Linked DNA regions of Variovorax paradoxus. The protein of the gene in region 1 binds, or shares a complex with, the protein of each later gene. Links are inferred from orthologs where the notes say so. Each region holds a gene or a part of one and is shown on either strand. Other genes may lie near its edges.

What was found. Proteins that work in one complex are often made in the same cells at the same time.
Region 2: the proteins of tsaD (region 1) and tsaB are in contact, whole or in part, in a solved structure (PDB 4WQ4), measured with the Escherichia coli proteins. The link is inferred for Variovorax paradoxus from one-to-one orthologs.

The regions. Positions count from the first base shown.
Region 1 is NZ_JAUSXL010000002.1:3,879,999-3,887,202, forward strand. Bases 1,286-4,221 are described here. They hold tsaD (tRNA (adenosine(37)-N6)-threonylcarbamoyltransferase complex transferase subunit TsaD), read left to right. Parts: upstream 1,286-2,189; coding sequence 2,190-3,254; downstream 3,255-4,221. Other genes in these bases: QFZ47_RS21930 (nitrate regulatory protein), read right to left, coding at 1,286-2,113; QFZ47_RS21940 (alpha/beta hydrolase-fold protein), read right to left, coding at 3,187-3,945; QFZ47_RS21945 (Hsp20/alpha crystallin family protein), read right to left, coding at 4,137-4,221. Outside these bases: QFZ47_RS21925 (CmpA/NrtA family ABC transporter substrate-binding protein), read right to left, coding at 1-493; more of QFZ47_RS21930, read right to left, coding at 833-1,285; more of QFZ47_RS21945, read right to left, coding at 4,222-4,508; QFZ47_RS21950 (branched-chain amino acid ABC transporter substrate-binding protein), read left to right, coding at 4,631-5,911; QFZ47_RS21955 (pyridoxal phosphate-dependent aminotransferase), read left to right, coding at 5,923-7,086; QFZ47_RS21960 (AraC family transcriptional regulator), read left to right, coding at 7,097-7,204.
Region 2 is NZ_JAUSXL010000002.1:1,617,014-1,624,249, reverse strand. What follows is about bases 2,288-5,255. They hold tsaB (tRNA (adenosine(37)-N6)-threonylcarbamoyltransferase complex dimerization subunit type 1 TsaB), read left to right. Parts: upstream 2,288-3,395; coding sequence 3,396-4,115; downstream 4,116-5,255. Other genes in these bases: QFZ47_RS11440 (uracil-DNA glycosylase), read left to right, coding at 4,651-5,255; rimI (ribosomal protein S18-alanine N-acetyltransferase), read left to right, coding at 4,112-4,654; QFZ47_RS11455 (DMT family transporter), read left to right, coding at 2,387-3,403; QFZ47_RS11460 (DeoR/GlpR family DNA-binding transcription regulator), read left to right, coding at 2,288-2,319. Also shown: dacB (D-alanyl-D-alanine carboxypeptidase/D-alanyl-D-alanine endopeptidase), read right to left, coding at 1-876; QFZ47_RS11465 (NUDIX hydrolase), read right to left, coding at 885-1,475; more of QFZ47_RS11460, read left to right, coding at 1,555-2,287; more of QFZ47_RS11440, read left to right, coding at 5,256-5,421; pyrF (orotidine-5'-phosphate decarboxylase), read left to right, coding at 5,558-6,379; QFZ47_RS11430 (helix-turn-helix domain-containing protein), read right to left, coding at 6,498-7,232. UniProt on the Escherichia coli protein: Required for the formation of a threonylcarbamoyl group on adenosine at position 37 (t(6)A37) in tRNAs that read codons beginning with adenine.

The DNA.
Region 1 (7,204 bases):
TGTGGGCGAAGGTGTATTCGCGCTTCTCGCTGGCAATGAGCTTGGCGAGCGATGCGGCATCGACCGCGCCCTTGTCGGCCAGTTTCTTCGAGAGCGTGATCGCCTGGCCGTTGTTGTTGAGCGTCATGAGCACGGCCATGTCTTTCTTTGCGCCGCTCACGCCCAGGTGCACGCCGTAGACCAGGCCGTAGAGCACGTGCGCCATGTCGAGTTCGCCGTTCACGAGCTTGTCGCGCACGCCGGCCCAACTGGCTTCCTTGCTGGGCACGATCTTCACGCCGTACTTCTTGTCGATGCCCAGCACCGAGGCCATCACCACGCTGGCGCAGTCGGTCAGCGGGATGAAGCCGATCTTCACTTCCTCCTTCTCGGGCTTGTCCGAGCCCTGGGCCCAGACGGCGGCGCGCAGCGCGGGATCGATGGCCACGGCGCCAATGGCGGCGGCTTGCAGTACGCGGCGGCGGCTGAGGCGGGTTTTCAGCGGGTCGGTCATGTGGCGGGCTCCGGTGAGTGAAGGAAGAACGAACAAAAGCAAAACAAAAAAGGCGTCCGCACCGCGCAGGGGCTGCTCGAAAACGAGCCCTTGCGGGATGGGGACGCCTTTGTCCGGTTTCGGTGGACAACACCCGCCGTTGGGTGCCGCCTGCCTGGGACCCATAGGTCCATGTACTACTTCAGCAAACTGTGTGCCAGCTTTTCTGGCTATCGATTGCTATCAAATCGGCAGCATGAGAGCAGTTGTCTGCGTATGCGAAAGAGCCGCGAGGCGGAAATCCGGATTCACGCACGGTTGTTGTGCACTGCACCAATCCGAACTTGTTTCGCGCGGCCTTCAGCGCCGGGGTGCAGCATCGAGCGGCAGGTAGTCGGCCATGGCGAGCATCGATTCGGCCACGTCGACCAGGCGGCGCTTCTGGTTCATGGCCGTCTGCAGCAGCATCTTGTGCGCCTCGTTCTCGCTCATGCGGCGGTGCGCCATCAAGAGGCCCTTGGCGCGTTCGACCAGCTTGCGCTCGTTGAGGGAGGCGCGCACGGTTTCAAGTTCGTCGCCCATGGCCTGCAGCCGGCGCGACTGCTCCTGGACCATGTCGAGCACCGAGCGTTCGAGGTGGCGGCCGTACTGGGCGGGCTCCGTGGCCTGGGTGCCGGCGTCGTCGAAGAACGCCGCGCCCTCGGGCTGCGGCAGAAGGGTGCCGAGCACCTGCTGGTATCGCAGCAGCTCGCTGCGCGCCTGTGCAGTCTTGCGGGCGCAGAGCTCGCGCAGGTCGGCGGCCAGCCGGTCTTCGACGGTTTTCATGGCATCGATGCGGCGCGTGCACCAGTCGAACCAGGCCTGGCTCAGCCGCGGATCGGGAACGGAGGACACGGCCGCCTGGGCCGAGGTCACGCTCATGCGGCGCTGGCGCTCGATCTCGGCCATGACGGCGTCGGACTGGCCTTGATGCCACAGCACCAGCACGCCGCTGCTTGAAAAATCGGTAAAGACCTGGAAGCAGCGCTCCTGCAGTTCGATGAGATGCAGCCATTGCTGGCGCTGCGCTTCGTCGCTGCGTCCCAGCGCCAGCGAGGCGGCGCCGAAGGCGCGTTCCTGTCCGGCAAATTCCTTGCCCTGCATGAAGTTGAACATCGCCACCAGAAGACGGGAGATTTCGGGGTCGGTGGCGCCATCGGCCGCCTCGAACACCACCGCCAGCAGGCCGGCAACGAGTTTTACGAAGGCGGCAGTGGCCTGAGCGGGCGTCAGCTCGAGCGCGCCGATGCGGCGGCGCAGGGCAGGCAGGCCGTCCAGCCCGGGAAGCACCCAGGCAATGCGGCTGAAGAGGCGGGCGCTGTTGCCTGCGGTGGCGCCGGGGCGCGCTTCGGTCTCGAGCTGGTCGAACCCGGCGCGCACCTCCTGCTCGAGCGCCAGGCACTCTGCGATCTGCGGGTCGCGCTGCTCGGCGAAGCGGCCGCCGCGCGAGGCGAGAAACACATTGGACATGCCGCGCTCCCGCTGCAGCGCGTGGACGAGCCGCGCGATCAGGCCGACCAGTTCGCTGGTGCGCGCGAGCTGGTCGAGCTCGTCGATTTCGCACCTTCTGGCGGCGATCAGGAAATTCAGTCCGGATTTCATGGTGGGGAGGGGAAGCAAAGCGCTTGCTGCAACATCCGTGCCGCACGGGCATTCTTCGCCGCCTACACTCCCGGGCATGCTTCTCCTGGGAATCGAATCATCCTGCGACGAAACCGGCGTGGCGCTGGTGGAAACGCATGGCAACGCGCTGCCGCTGCTGCGTTCGCACGCGCTGCACAGCCAGATCGCCATGCATCAGGCCTATGGCGGCGTGGTGCCCGAGCTGGCCAGCCGCGACCACATCCGCCGCGTGCTGCCGCTGACCGAAGCCGTGATGGCCGAGGCGGGGCGTTCGCTGGCCGAGATCGATGTGGTCGCCTACACGCGCGGCCCGGGCCTGGCGGGTGCCTTGCTCGTGGGCGCCGGCGTGGCCTGCGCACTGGGCGCCGCGCTGGGCAAGCCGGTGCTCGGGGTGCATCACCTCGAAGGGCACCTGCTGTCGCCTTTCCTGAGCGCAGATTCGCCGGAGTTTCCGTTCGTGGCGCTGCTGGTGTCAGGCGGCCATACGCAGCTGATGCGGGTCGATGGCGTCGGTCACTACCAACTCCTGGGCGAAACCATCGACGATGCGGCCGGCGAAGCCTTCGACAAGAGCGCCAAGCTCATGGGCCTGCCCTATCCGGGCGGCCCCTGGCTGGCCAAGCTGGCGGAAGCGGGCGATGCCGCGGCGTTCAAGCTGCCGCGGCCGCTGCTGCACAGCGGCGACCTGGATTTTTCGTTCGCCGGCCTGAAGACCGCGGTGCTCACGCAGGCCAAGAAGCTCGGCGCCGGACTCGAGGCGAACAAGGCCGACCTGGCCGCGTCCACGCAGGCGGCGATCGTCGAGGTGCTGCTGAAGAAGTCGCTGGCCGCGCTCGAGCAGACGGGCCTCCAGCGGCTGGTGGTGGCCGGCGGGGTGGGTGCGAACCGAAGCCTGCGAGAGCAGTTGAACGCCGCCTGCGCCCGGCGCGGCGTGCGGGTGCACTATCCGGAACTGCACCTGTGCACCGACAACGGCGCCATGATTGCCATGGCGGCCGCCATGCGGCTGCAGTCGGGCCTGGCGCAGGCCAGCGAGCGCTATGCCTTCGACGTCAAGCCGCGATGGCCCATGGCTTCGCTGATGGTGCCGTCCGAGGCGCTGCGGCCGGTGCCCGCGTAGCCGCCGGGCGTGGCCGGCCGAGCGACGGCAGCGGCAGCACGTCGAGCACGTTGCGCCAGAGCTGGCGCCACTGCGGCCAGTCGTGGCCGCCCTCGGTCGTGAAGACGCGGCCTTCGGGCAGGGCGTCCGCCAGCAGCTTGTGATTGCTGGCAAAGCGGTCGCTGAGGCCGAACCCGAGATAGAGCTGGGGCAGGCTCTGGGACTTGTGCGGCTCCAGGTACTGCTGGAACCAGGGCCACAGCTTGCGGTCGACTTCCTCGTCGGGCAGGGGGCCGGCCGGCGCCTGCCAGGTTCGCAGGCCGCCGGCTTTCAGGATCTCGGCACCCAGGACGCGCCGCCCCAGATAGGGCGCCAGCGCGACGATGCCGTCGACCGAGCCCGGCCGCGACAGTTCATGGACCAGCGCGCCGAAGCCGCCAATGGAAATCCCGACCAGCCAAATCGACTTGTAGCCCTTGGCGCGCTGCGGCTCGATGACGTCGGCATGCAGGCGCTCGCTGAGCGTCTGGTCGTAATAGTAGGAAACGTCGGCATCCACCAGCAGCGAGTCGGCCGCCAGGTGGCGTTCGCGCACGGCGCTGATGAAGCCTTCGCGCTCGAACTCGTCGGGTTTCAGGTAGGCGCCCGGCAGGAAGACCAAGAGCGTATCGGACCGTTCATTGTCTTTGGCTGACTTGAGGTGCGTGATCATGGCGTGCCTTGAGGGGCACCCGAATCCGCACCGTCATGGATTCGGTGCGTCTGTCGAAACGCCCACGAAGAAAGGAAAATGTGAATACGTCACATGATGTGACGTTATTCGCTGTCGTATTGTGATTAGGGAGCGTCTTCAAAGTCAAAAACAATACATAACGACACTTTCCTCTTGTGGGCTTTGCAGGCTCAGTTGATCGGCAGCTGCGCAACCTGGCTGACCGGCACCTGCTTGCCCAGCTTCAGCGTCAGCACGCCGTTCTCGAGCCTGGCCTCGCTCGAAGCCACGTCGATGTCCAGCGGCAGTTCGTAGGCCGCCTTGAACTGGCGCCTGGCTTCCGCCTTGCTGTCGATGCGCACCACGGCGCCCTCGATGCCGATGGCCAGGTCTTCGCGCGAGAGGCCCGGCACGTCGATGGAAAGCGTCCAGCTCTTGTCGTCCTGCTCGACGAGCGGCGAGGGGCGCGTTCCGGCGAAGGCGTCGTTGACGAAGCGCTCGAAGGCGCGGTCGTACGAACGGGGTGCAAAGCGGGCGGTGCGAAGGGTCGGTGCGAAAAACATGTGAGAACTCCTGAATGAACACAATGGGGACAAGGAATGTGTGTCCCTTACACTGCGCGGCCATTCAATCCTGAGTGCCGCTTGACACCTCATCTAGGCACAGCGGCATCCGTTTCAAGACAATGACCCCCCCCTTTATTTGGCGTCGCAAGGCCTTGAAATTTGCGGCGCTGGCGCTATGCGCGGCCCCCTTCGCAGCGCCGGCGCAGACACCGCCCGTGCCCATCCGTCTCGCGCTGATCGAAAGCATGAGCGGGCCGTTCGCCAATACCGGCGAGGCGGTGTTTCGCAATCTGCTGTGGGCCGTGGAACGCGTGAATGCGCGCGGCGGCGTCAAGCTGCCGGGCGGAGCGCGGCCGCTGCAGCTCGACCGCTACGACAGCAAGGGTCAGAACGAAGAAGCGCTGTCGGCGCTGCGCGCGGCCATGGACGACGGCGCGCGCATCGTGCTGCAGGGCAATTCGTCGGCCACCGCCGCGGCACTGGTCGATGCCATCGAGAAGAACAACGAGCGCGATCCCGCGCGGCGCGTGATCTTCCTCAACTACGCGGCGGTCGATCCGGCGCTGACCAACGAGCGCTGCAGCTTCTGGCACTTCCGCTTCGACGCGCATGCCGACATGCGCGTGGCCGCGCTCATGGAAGTGGTGAAGGACGATGCGGCCATCAAGCGCGCCTACCTCATCGGGCAGGACTACAGCTTCGGGCAGGCGGTGCTGCGCGAATCGAAGCGCCAGCTCGGCGTGCAGCGGCCTGACGTGGAGATCGTCGCGGAGGAGCTCCATCCGATGGGCAAGGTGAAGGACTTCGCGCCCTATGCCAGCAAGATCATCGCGAGCGGTGCGCAAGCGGTGTTCACCGGCAACTGGGGCAACGACCTCACGCTGCTCGTGAAGGCTGCGCGCGAGGCCGGCTTCAATGGCAGCTTCTATACCTTCTACGGCAACGCGCTGGGCGCGCCCGCGGCCATCGGCGACGCCGGCATCGGCCGCGTGATCGCGGTGGCCGACTGGCTGCCCAACGTGCAGACCGCGCAGTCCGAGGCCTTCTACCGCGCCTTCCGCACGCGCTTTCCCAAACCCGCCGACGACTATGTGCACATGCGCATGCAGCTGCTCGTGGAGTCGCTCGCGCAATCGATAGCACGCGCAGGAAACGTCGACGCGGTGGCCGTGGCGCGCGCGCTCGAGCAGGCCGACGTGAGCCTCTACGGACAGCGCGGCCGCATGCGCGCGGCGGACCATCAGTTCCAGCAGCAGCTGGTGGTCGGCGTGATGGACAAGCAGGGCAGGCCGGGCGTGCAGTTCGATGTCGAAGGATCGGGCTACGGCTTTCGCGTGATCAAGACCATCGCGGCCGAACGCGCCGAACTGCCGACCACCTGCAAGATGAAAAGAATCTAGGAAACCCACATATGCGTGAAGCCATCCACAACCTCGAAGCCTCCAAGATCCGCGAGGTTGCCAATGCCGGGCTCGGCCGCGACGACGTGCTTGCGTTCTGGTTCGGCGAAAGCGACGAGGTCACGCCCGAGGTGATCCGCCAGGCGGCCATCGACTCGCTGCAGCGCGGCGAAACCTTCTACGCGCACAACCTCGGGCTGCCCGAACTGCGCGAAGCCATTGCGCGCTACACCAGCGCGCTGCATCCCGCGGTCGATGCGTCGCGCATCGCCGTCACGTCCGGCGGTGTCAGCGCGCTGATGCTCGCGGTGCAGGCACTGGTCGACGCGGGCGACGAAGTGGTCGCGGTCACGCCCGTGTGGCCCAACCTCACGGCGCAGCCTGCGATCCTCGGCGCCCGGGTGCGCACGGTGCCGCTGGTGCCCGCCGATGGCGAATGGACGCTCGACCTGGCCGCGCTGCGCCAGGCGGTCACGCCAGGGACCCGGCTGCTGATCGTCAATGCGCCCAACAATCCGACCGGCTGGACCATGACGCGCGAAGAGCAGCAGGCCGTGCTCGACCACTGCCGCGAAACCGGCACCTGGATCCTGGCCGACGAGGTGTACGAGCGGCTGTATTTCGAGTCCACGCCCAACGGCTGCGCGCCGAGCTTTCTCGATATTTCCCGGCCCGACGACCGGCTGGTGGTGACGCACAGCTTCTCGAAGAGCTTCCTCATGACCGGCTGGCGCCTCGGCTGGCTCGTGCTGCCGCCCGCGCTGGTCGACGGCATCGGCAAGCTGATCGAGTTCAACACCTCCTGCGCCAGCGTCTTCACCCAGCGCGCCGCGGTCGCCGCCATCGAGCACACCGCGGACATCACGCCGCGCGTGGTGGCGCACCTGAAGCAATGCCGCGACACCCTCGTGCCCCTGCTGGCCGCGCTGCCCGGCGTGCAGGTGGCCCCCGCCAAGGGCGGCATGTACGCCTTCTTCCGCCTCGAAGGCTTCGGCGACTCCCTCGACCTGGCCAAGCGCCTGGTCGTCGAAGCCGGCCTCGGCCTCGCGCCCGGCAACGCCTTCGCGCCCGAGGCCCAGGGCTGGCTGCGCTGGTGCTTTGCCTCGAAAGATCCGCAGCGGCTGGTGCAGGGCGTGGAGCGGCTGCGCGGCTGGCTGCTGAAGCAGAAGGCCTGAAGGAGGCCGCATGCCGCCGAAGCCTGCGCCGGTCGATGCCGTGCGTGTCCGCGGCTCGGCGCTGGCGGGCCTGCAGACCATCGCGGCCGAGTCGAACCGCAGCTTTCCGCGCCACATG
Region 2 (7,236 bases), 2.3 Mb from region 1 along the record:
GCCGTCGCGCATCTGGCCGCCGACGCGGCCGCCCATCTCGGCCCACATGCCGCCGATGGCGCGCAGGCCGTAGGTGCGCGGATCGGCATAGGCCACGGCCCAGCTCTTCTCGCCGCAGGCGGCCGGCAGGGCGCCCAGGAAGCGGATGCGGTTCGGGTCGCTGAAGTCGGGCTTGAGCGCCGCGCGCCAGTCGCCGCATTCGCCGGGCGCGAGCGCCACCGTGGGCTGCATCGACACGCTGGCGAGCGGCGGCTCGTAGCTCACGCGCGCCTGCTGGCCGCCGCGCTCGGGCGTGAAGATCATGTTGACCGACTTGAAGTTGACCAGCAGCGCGTCGGGTGAGGCGTTGTAGGGCCGCAGCGGTTCGCCGTCGAAGGCGGCCGGGTCGTTCTCGATCGTGTTGTCGAAGGCGCTGCGGTCGAGCACGATGTCGCCGCTCACGGTGGTGATGCCCAGGCCCTGCACGCGCCGCAGCAGCAGCCAGGCGCGCTCCAGCACCAGCTTGGGATCGCCTTGGCCCTTGATGTAGAGGTTGCCGTTGAGCACGCCGTTGCTCACCGTGCCGTCGGCATAGACCGGTGTGCTCCAGCTGAAGGCCGGACCGAGCAGGTCGAGCGCGGCGTAGGTGGTGACCAGCTTCATGATCGACGCCGGGTTCACCGGCACCTGCGTGCGCCAGGCCAGGCGCGGCGGGCGCAGGCCGTCGGCATCGGCCACCAGCATCGTCACCGCGTCGCGCGGCACCTTGGCGCGCGCGAGGGCGGCCTCCACTTCGCCTGGAAAGGCCTGCTGTGCAAGGGCGCCCGGAACGGCCAGGGCGGTGAAGGAGAGCGCGCAGGCGGTGCGCAGGAAGGAGAGACGACGAAGAAGACGCATCGTGCCGATTATCTCGGCGGAAAAACATGCAGTTGCGCGTGATACAGCAGCATCACCGTCTTGGCGTCGGCGATGCGCCCGTCCGCCACCATGGCCAGCGCCTCGTCGATGCCGAGTTCGAGCACCTCGATGTCCTCGCCCTCCTCGGCCAAGCCGCCGCCGTCGCCGATGCGCATCGAAGGCTCGTATTCGGCGATGAAGAAGTGCAGCTTCTCGGTCACCGAGCCCGGGCTCATGAAGGCTTCGAGCACCTTCTGCACCGCGCCCAGGCGATAGCCGAGTTCTTCTTCCACCTCGGCGCGGATGCGATCCTCAGGCGCTGCGTTGTCCAGCAAGCCGGCCGCCGCCTCGATCAGCAGGTCGTCATGGCCGTTGACGAGGGCCGGATAGCGGAACTGCCGCGTCAGCAGCACCGTACGCTGCGCGAGGTTGTATGGGAGCAGCGTGGCGCCGTTGCCGCGGTCGTAGGTCTCGCGGTGCATGCGCTGCCACTGGCCGTCGTTGCGCCGCCAGTCGAAGGCGGTGGTCTTGAGCGTGTACCAGTTGTCGGAAAGCAGGGTGACTTCGTGCACCCGGACGCGGTCGTGGAGGGTCGTCATGGCGCGCAGCTTAGGCGCAAATTCGTGCAGAAACAAGAAAATTCGTGCAATCGGCAGTCCTGCCCGCTACCATCGCCCGATGCTCACCCGCCAGCGCAAGCAACACATCCTCTCGGTCCTGCAGCGCGACGGCAACGTCGTTGCCAAGTCGCTCAGCGAGGAGCTGGCGTTGTCGGAAGACACCATCCGGCGCGACCTGCGCGAACTGGCCGCCGAGGGGCTGCTGCAGCGCGTGCACGGCGGCGCGCTGCCGGTCGCCCCGGCCGAAGCCGACTTCGCGGGCCGCCTGCAGCTCGCGACCGCGGAAAAAGTGGCCATCGGCCGCGCCGCGGCGCGGCTGGTGCGGGCCGGGCAGGTGGTGTTCATCGACGGCGGCACCACGGCCGTGCAGATGGCGCGGCACCTGCCGGCCAGCCTGCGCGCCACCGTGGTGACGCACAGCCCGCCGGTAGCGGTCGAGCTGGCGGGCCATGCCGGCATCGAGGTGGTGCTGATCGGCGGGCGCCTCTTCAGGCATTCGATGGTGGCGGTGGGCGCCGCGGCCGTGGACGCCATTTCGCGCGTCCACGCCGACACCTGCTTCCTGGGCGTGACCGGCGTGCATGCCGAGGCCGGGCTGACCACCGGCGACGTCGAGGAGGCCGCGATCAAGCGTGCGCTCATGGCGGCCGCGGCCGAGACGGTGGTGCTGGCCTCGTCGGAAAAGATCGGCGCGGCTTCGGCCTGGGTCATCCACCCCGTCTCGGCCGCCACCAGCCTCTTGGTGTCGCCGGAAGCGCCCGCCGCCGCATTGGCGCCGCTGCGCAAGGCCGGGCTTGCCATCCTGCGCAGCGACGGCGGCTGACGCCCGCATGCGCCCGGCGATTCGCCCCAGGCCGGCGCGGCCGCGGCCTGCCCTGGATAATCGAGGAATGCCCGCCATGCCCCGTTTCTCGCCCCGCACGCTCGGCATCGGTGCGGCCGTGGTTACCGTGCTGGTCTGGACCGCCTTCATCGTGATCGCCCGGGCCTCGGCCGCGCGCTCGCTCACCCCGTTCGACCTGGCGCTGGCGCGCATTGGCGGTGCCAGCCTGGTGCTGGTGCCCTGGGGCGTCTGGATGGTCATGAAGGGCCGGCGGCAGAAGGACGGCACCGCGTCGTCGCTGTTCGGCCTGTCGCCGCTGTCGCTGCGGGTCACGGCCAGCGCCGGGATCTTCGGCGGCGTGGCCTATGCCCTGCTGGCCTACAGCGGCTTCTTCTTCGCGCCCGCGGGCCACGCCGCGGTGCTGATGCCCGGCAGTCTGCCGCTGTGGACCACGCTGCTGGCCGCCCTGGTGCTGCGCGACCGCATCACGCCGGGCCGCGCCTTCGGCCTCGTGCTGATCGTGGCCGGCGATCTGGTGGTCGGCGGGCGCAGCCTGCTGCATGCCTTCGAGGGCGGCGAGGTCTGGAAGGGCGACCTGCTCTTCATGGCCGCGGCCTTCTGCTGGGCCTGCTACAGCGTGGTGGCGCGCCGCCACGGGCTCGACGCCGTGCGCGCGACCATCGCCATCACCGTGTTCGCGCTGCTGGCCTACGTGCCGGTCTACAGCCTGCTGGTGGCGGGCGGCGCGGTCGTGAGCCGCATCGGCTCCGCGCCGTGGGGCGAGGTGGCGTTCCAGATGCTGTTCCAGGGCGTCGGCTCGGTCGTCGTCTCGGGTATTACCTTCACAAAGATGATCCAGTACTTCGGGCCGGTGCGCAGCACCATGATCACGGCGCTCGTGCCCGGCCTCTCGGCCTTCGGCGCGGTGATCTGGCTCGGCGAGCCGCTGCACTGGAGCCTGTCGGCCGGCCTGCTGCTGGTGACTGCCGGCATCCTGTTCGGCGTACAGAAAACATCGGCCGGTGGGCGCGCGGCTGCGCGGCCCGCGATGCCGGCCACCGCCACGGGGCGCCGCGATGGCTAAGCTCCTGGCTTTCGACACCAGCACCGAGCACCTGTCGGTGGCGGTGCGCCACGGCGAGCGCCTGTTCACGCACAGCGGGGCCGGCGGCGCGCAGGCGTCGAGCACGCTGATCCCGCTCATCCTGCAACTGCTGGCCGAGGCCGGGCTCGCACTGGCCGCGCTCGACGCCATCGCCTTCGGCCGCGGGCCGGGTTCCTTCACGGGCCTGCGCACCGCCTGCTCGGTGGCGCAGGGCCTGGCTTTCGGCGCCGGCGTGCCGCTGCTGCCGGTCGACACGCTGCTGGCCGTGGCCGAGGAGGCGCGCCACGCCTTCGGCGCACGCCAGGTGGTGGCGGTGCTCGACGCGCGCATGGACCAGCTCTATGCCGCGCGCTACGACTTCGATGCCGGCGGCGCGCTGGGCGGCACCGGCGACGAGCCGCTGCTGCTCGCGCCCGAAGCGCTGGAAGTGCCCGCCGGCTGGTCGCTGGCCGGCAATGCCTTTGCCGCTTACGGCCCGCGCCTGGCATCGGCCACGGCGCGCCACGAAGTGCTGCCGACGGCCACCGCCATGCTCCGGCTGGCGCCCGCGCTGCTGGCCGCGGGGCGCACGGTGGATGCGGCGCATGCCTGGCCGCTCTATGTTCGCGATAAAGTGGCGCAAACCACCGACGAGCGCGCCGCCATCAAGGCCGCCGCCCTGGCGGTTCCGCCTGTTGCCAGCAACCCATGAGCGCCGTCCTTCAGCCCGTCGAAGCCCGCCTCGAACCGCTCACCGTCGAGCGGCTCGACGCTGTCTGCGCGGTCGAGCAGACGGCCTACAGCCATCCGTGGACGCGGGCCAACTTCATCGATTCGATGGCGGTCGGCTACCACTGCCAATGCCTGCTGGCCCCGGTTGCCAGGCCGGACCTGGCGACGCCGCTCACCAGCCTCGGCGAAACGCTGATCGGCTACTTCGTCGCCATGAAGGGCGTGGAGGAGGTGCACCTGCTCAACATCACCGTGGCGCCGGTTTTCCAGCGCCAGGGATGGGCGCCGCTGATGCTCGAGGCGCTGACCGGCTGGTCGCGCGCGCAGGGTGCGCAGTGGCTCTGGCTCGAGGTGCGCCAGAGCAACCGGCGTGCGCTCGACATCTACATGCGCCAGGGCTTCCGCAGCGTCGGCGTGCGCAAGGGCTACTACCCGGCCCATGAAGGCAAGCGTGAAGACGCGGTCGTCATGAGCCTGCGATTGAATGAATCAGGCTCTGCCTGGGGAGCCTTGCGATGAACGCGGTACAGACACTGAAGCTCGACGCCCGCCGGCGCGCGATGCTCGACGAGATGGGCGTGAAGGTCTGGTGGCCGATGCCCGAAGTTGCCGAAGCCGCACCCGTGGCCGCGGAAATGGCTGCGGTCGCCGCGCCGCCGCCATCGGCTCGCGAGCAATCCGTGGACGAAGCGCCGGTCGCTGTGCCTGCCCCGGCCGCCAGGCCCGTTGCAGCACCGGCCCCGGCGGCACGCCCCGCGCCCGCGCTGCTCGCGCAGGGCGCTGCCGTGCTGGTCGACGCGCCTCGCCGCCTCTACGCCGAGGCCGCAGCCGAAGCGGCGCAAGGCGGCTGGCTCGTGGTGGCCGACATGCCGCCCGAAGCCGACGGCCGCCACGGCGAGCCCTTTGCGGGCGATGCCGGCAAGCTGCTCGACAACATGCTGCGCGCCCTCGGGCTGCACGACGGCAGGACGCCGGTGCACCTGATGCGCACGCACCGCGGCGTGGGCGCCGGCCAGCCCGGCAGTCCGCGTCCCATGGACGAGGCTTTCGGGGAACATGCCGCCGCGCTGGCGCCGAGCCTGGTGCTCGCCATGGGTCCGCTGGCCGCCCAGAGCCTGATGCAAAGCACCGATCCGCTCGGCAAGCTGCGCGGCCGCGCGGTGCCGCTGCCTTCGGCCAATGGGGTGCCGGTGGTGGCCACCTACCACCCGGCCTACCTGCTGCGGAACCCGGCCGACAAGGCCCGCGCCTGGGCCGACCTGTGCCTGGCCGCAGAACAAGGCTGACCCCCAGTCTTCGCGCACTTCGTGTCGCTGCGCCAACCCCCTTCCAGGGGGCAACACCAGCGGCCCGGCAAAGCCGGTTCCGCGGTGTTTCACGAATGGGCCGGGGAGCCTTTAGCGGCATCCTTAAAATCGACCCATGACTTTCCTCGACAAGCTGGCCACTGCACAGCAAAAAAACGGTTCGTTGCTCTGCGTGGGGCTCGATCCGGAGCCAGCCAAGTTCCCGGGGCAGCTCAAGGGCGACGCCAGCCGCATCTATGACTTCTGCGCGCGCATCGTCGACGCGACGGCCGGCCTGGTCATCGCCTTCAAGCCGCAGATCGCCTATTTCGCGGCCCACCGCGCCGAAGCCCAGCTCGAACAACTGATGGAGCACATGCGCCGCAACGCGCCCGATGTGCCCGTGATCCTGGACGCCAAGCGCGGCGACATCGGCTCCACGGCCGAGCAGTACGCCATCGAGGCTTTCGAACGCTACGGCGCCGACGCGGTGACCCTGTCGCCCTTCATGGGCTTCGACTCGGTGGCGCCCTACCTCAGGCACCAGGGCAAGGGCGCCTTCCTGCTGTGCCGCACCAGCAACCCCGGCGGCTCCGACCTGCAGGGCCAGCGCCTGGCGGACATCGAGGGCCAGCCCTTTCTCTATGAGCATGTGGCCAAGCTGGCGCAGGGCCCATGGAACCTCAACGGGCAGCTCGGCCTCGTGGTGGGTGCGACCTACCCGGCGGAAATCGAGCGCGTGCGCGAACTCGCGCCGACGGTGCCGCTGCTGATTCCGGGCGTCGGTGCCCAGGGCGGCGATGCGGTGGCCACGGTGCGCGCCGGCTGGCGCGCCGATGCGCCGATCATCGTGAACTCGTCCCGCGCCATCATCTACGCCTCCTCGGGCGACGACTTTGCCGAGGCGGCCCAAAAGGCCGCGCGCACCACGCGCGACGCACTAGAGGCCGCGAAATAAGGCTCGCCCCCAGGCTCCGCGCACTTCGTGTCGCTTCTCCAACCCCCTACCGGGGGCAACACCAGAGGCCCGGCAAAGCCGGTTCCTCGGTGTTCCTGGGGTGGCCGGCTGTCTGGCCTCAAGCTCTGCGCAGGCGCGTGAAAGCTTCGAACTCCCAGTTGCGCATGCCCAGCAGCAGCGTGTAGCCCTCGCGGTCCTTCGCGGCCAGCTTCTGGTCGGTCTGGTGCTGCTGCGCAAAGTCCTGCGCCACGCGCTGCAGGCGTTCGAGGAAGGCAGGCGCGAGCGAGCGGCTGATCTGGCCGTGCACCAGCAGCAGCCCCTCGGCCGGGCCATCGAAGCCGCCCGCGTAGTAGTCGAGCACCACGTTCTCGCGGAAGAACTCCATCACCGGGCCGTGCGGCCGCCAGCGAAAGGTCTTGGCCAGCTTCAGCCGGTAGCGGTTGAGCGGGCGCAGCTCGATGATGCCGATGCGGTCCAGCTGCGCCAGGCAGCCGATGCACTCGGCCTCGCTGATCCGGTAGGCCGCCACGATCTGCTCCAGCGTCCACTGGCTCAGCACGCTGATGGCCACGAGAAGCAGCTTCTTGTCCTTGACCACCGCCTTCTCCTGCTCGTGCGTGAGCTCCTTCAGCAGCGGCTGAGCGTCGGCCACGCGGCGCGCCAGCTCGGCGAAGTCGATCTTGAGCGCACGGCAGATCGCGTCGACGCGCGACAGCGGCATGTCGCTCTTGGCCAGCATGCGCTTCACGCTGGATTCGGCCATGTCGAGCGAGCGCGCCAGGTCGGCGTAGGTCATGCGGGCGCTCTTGAGTTCGTTCTTGAGGGCTTGGACGAGGTCGACAGTGGTGCTCATGAGG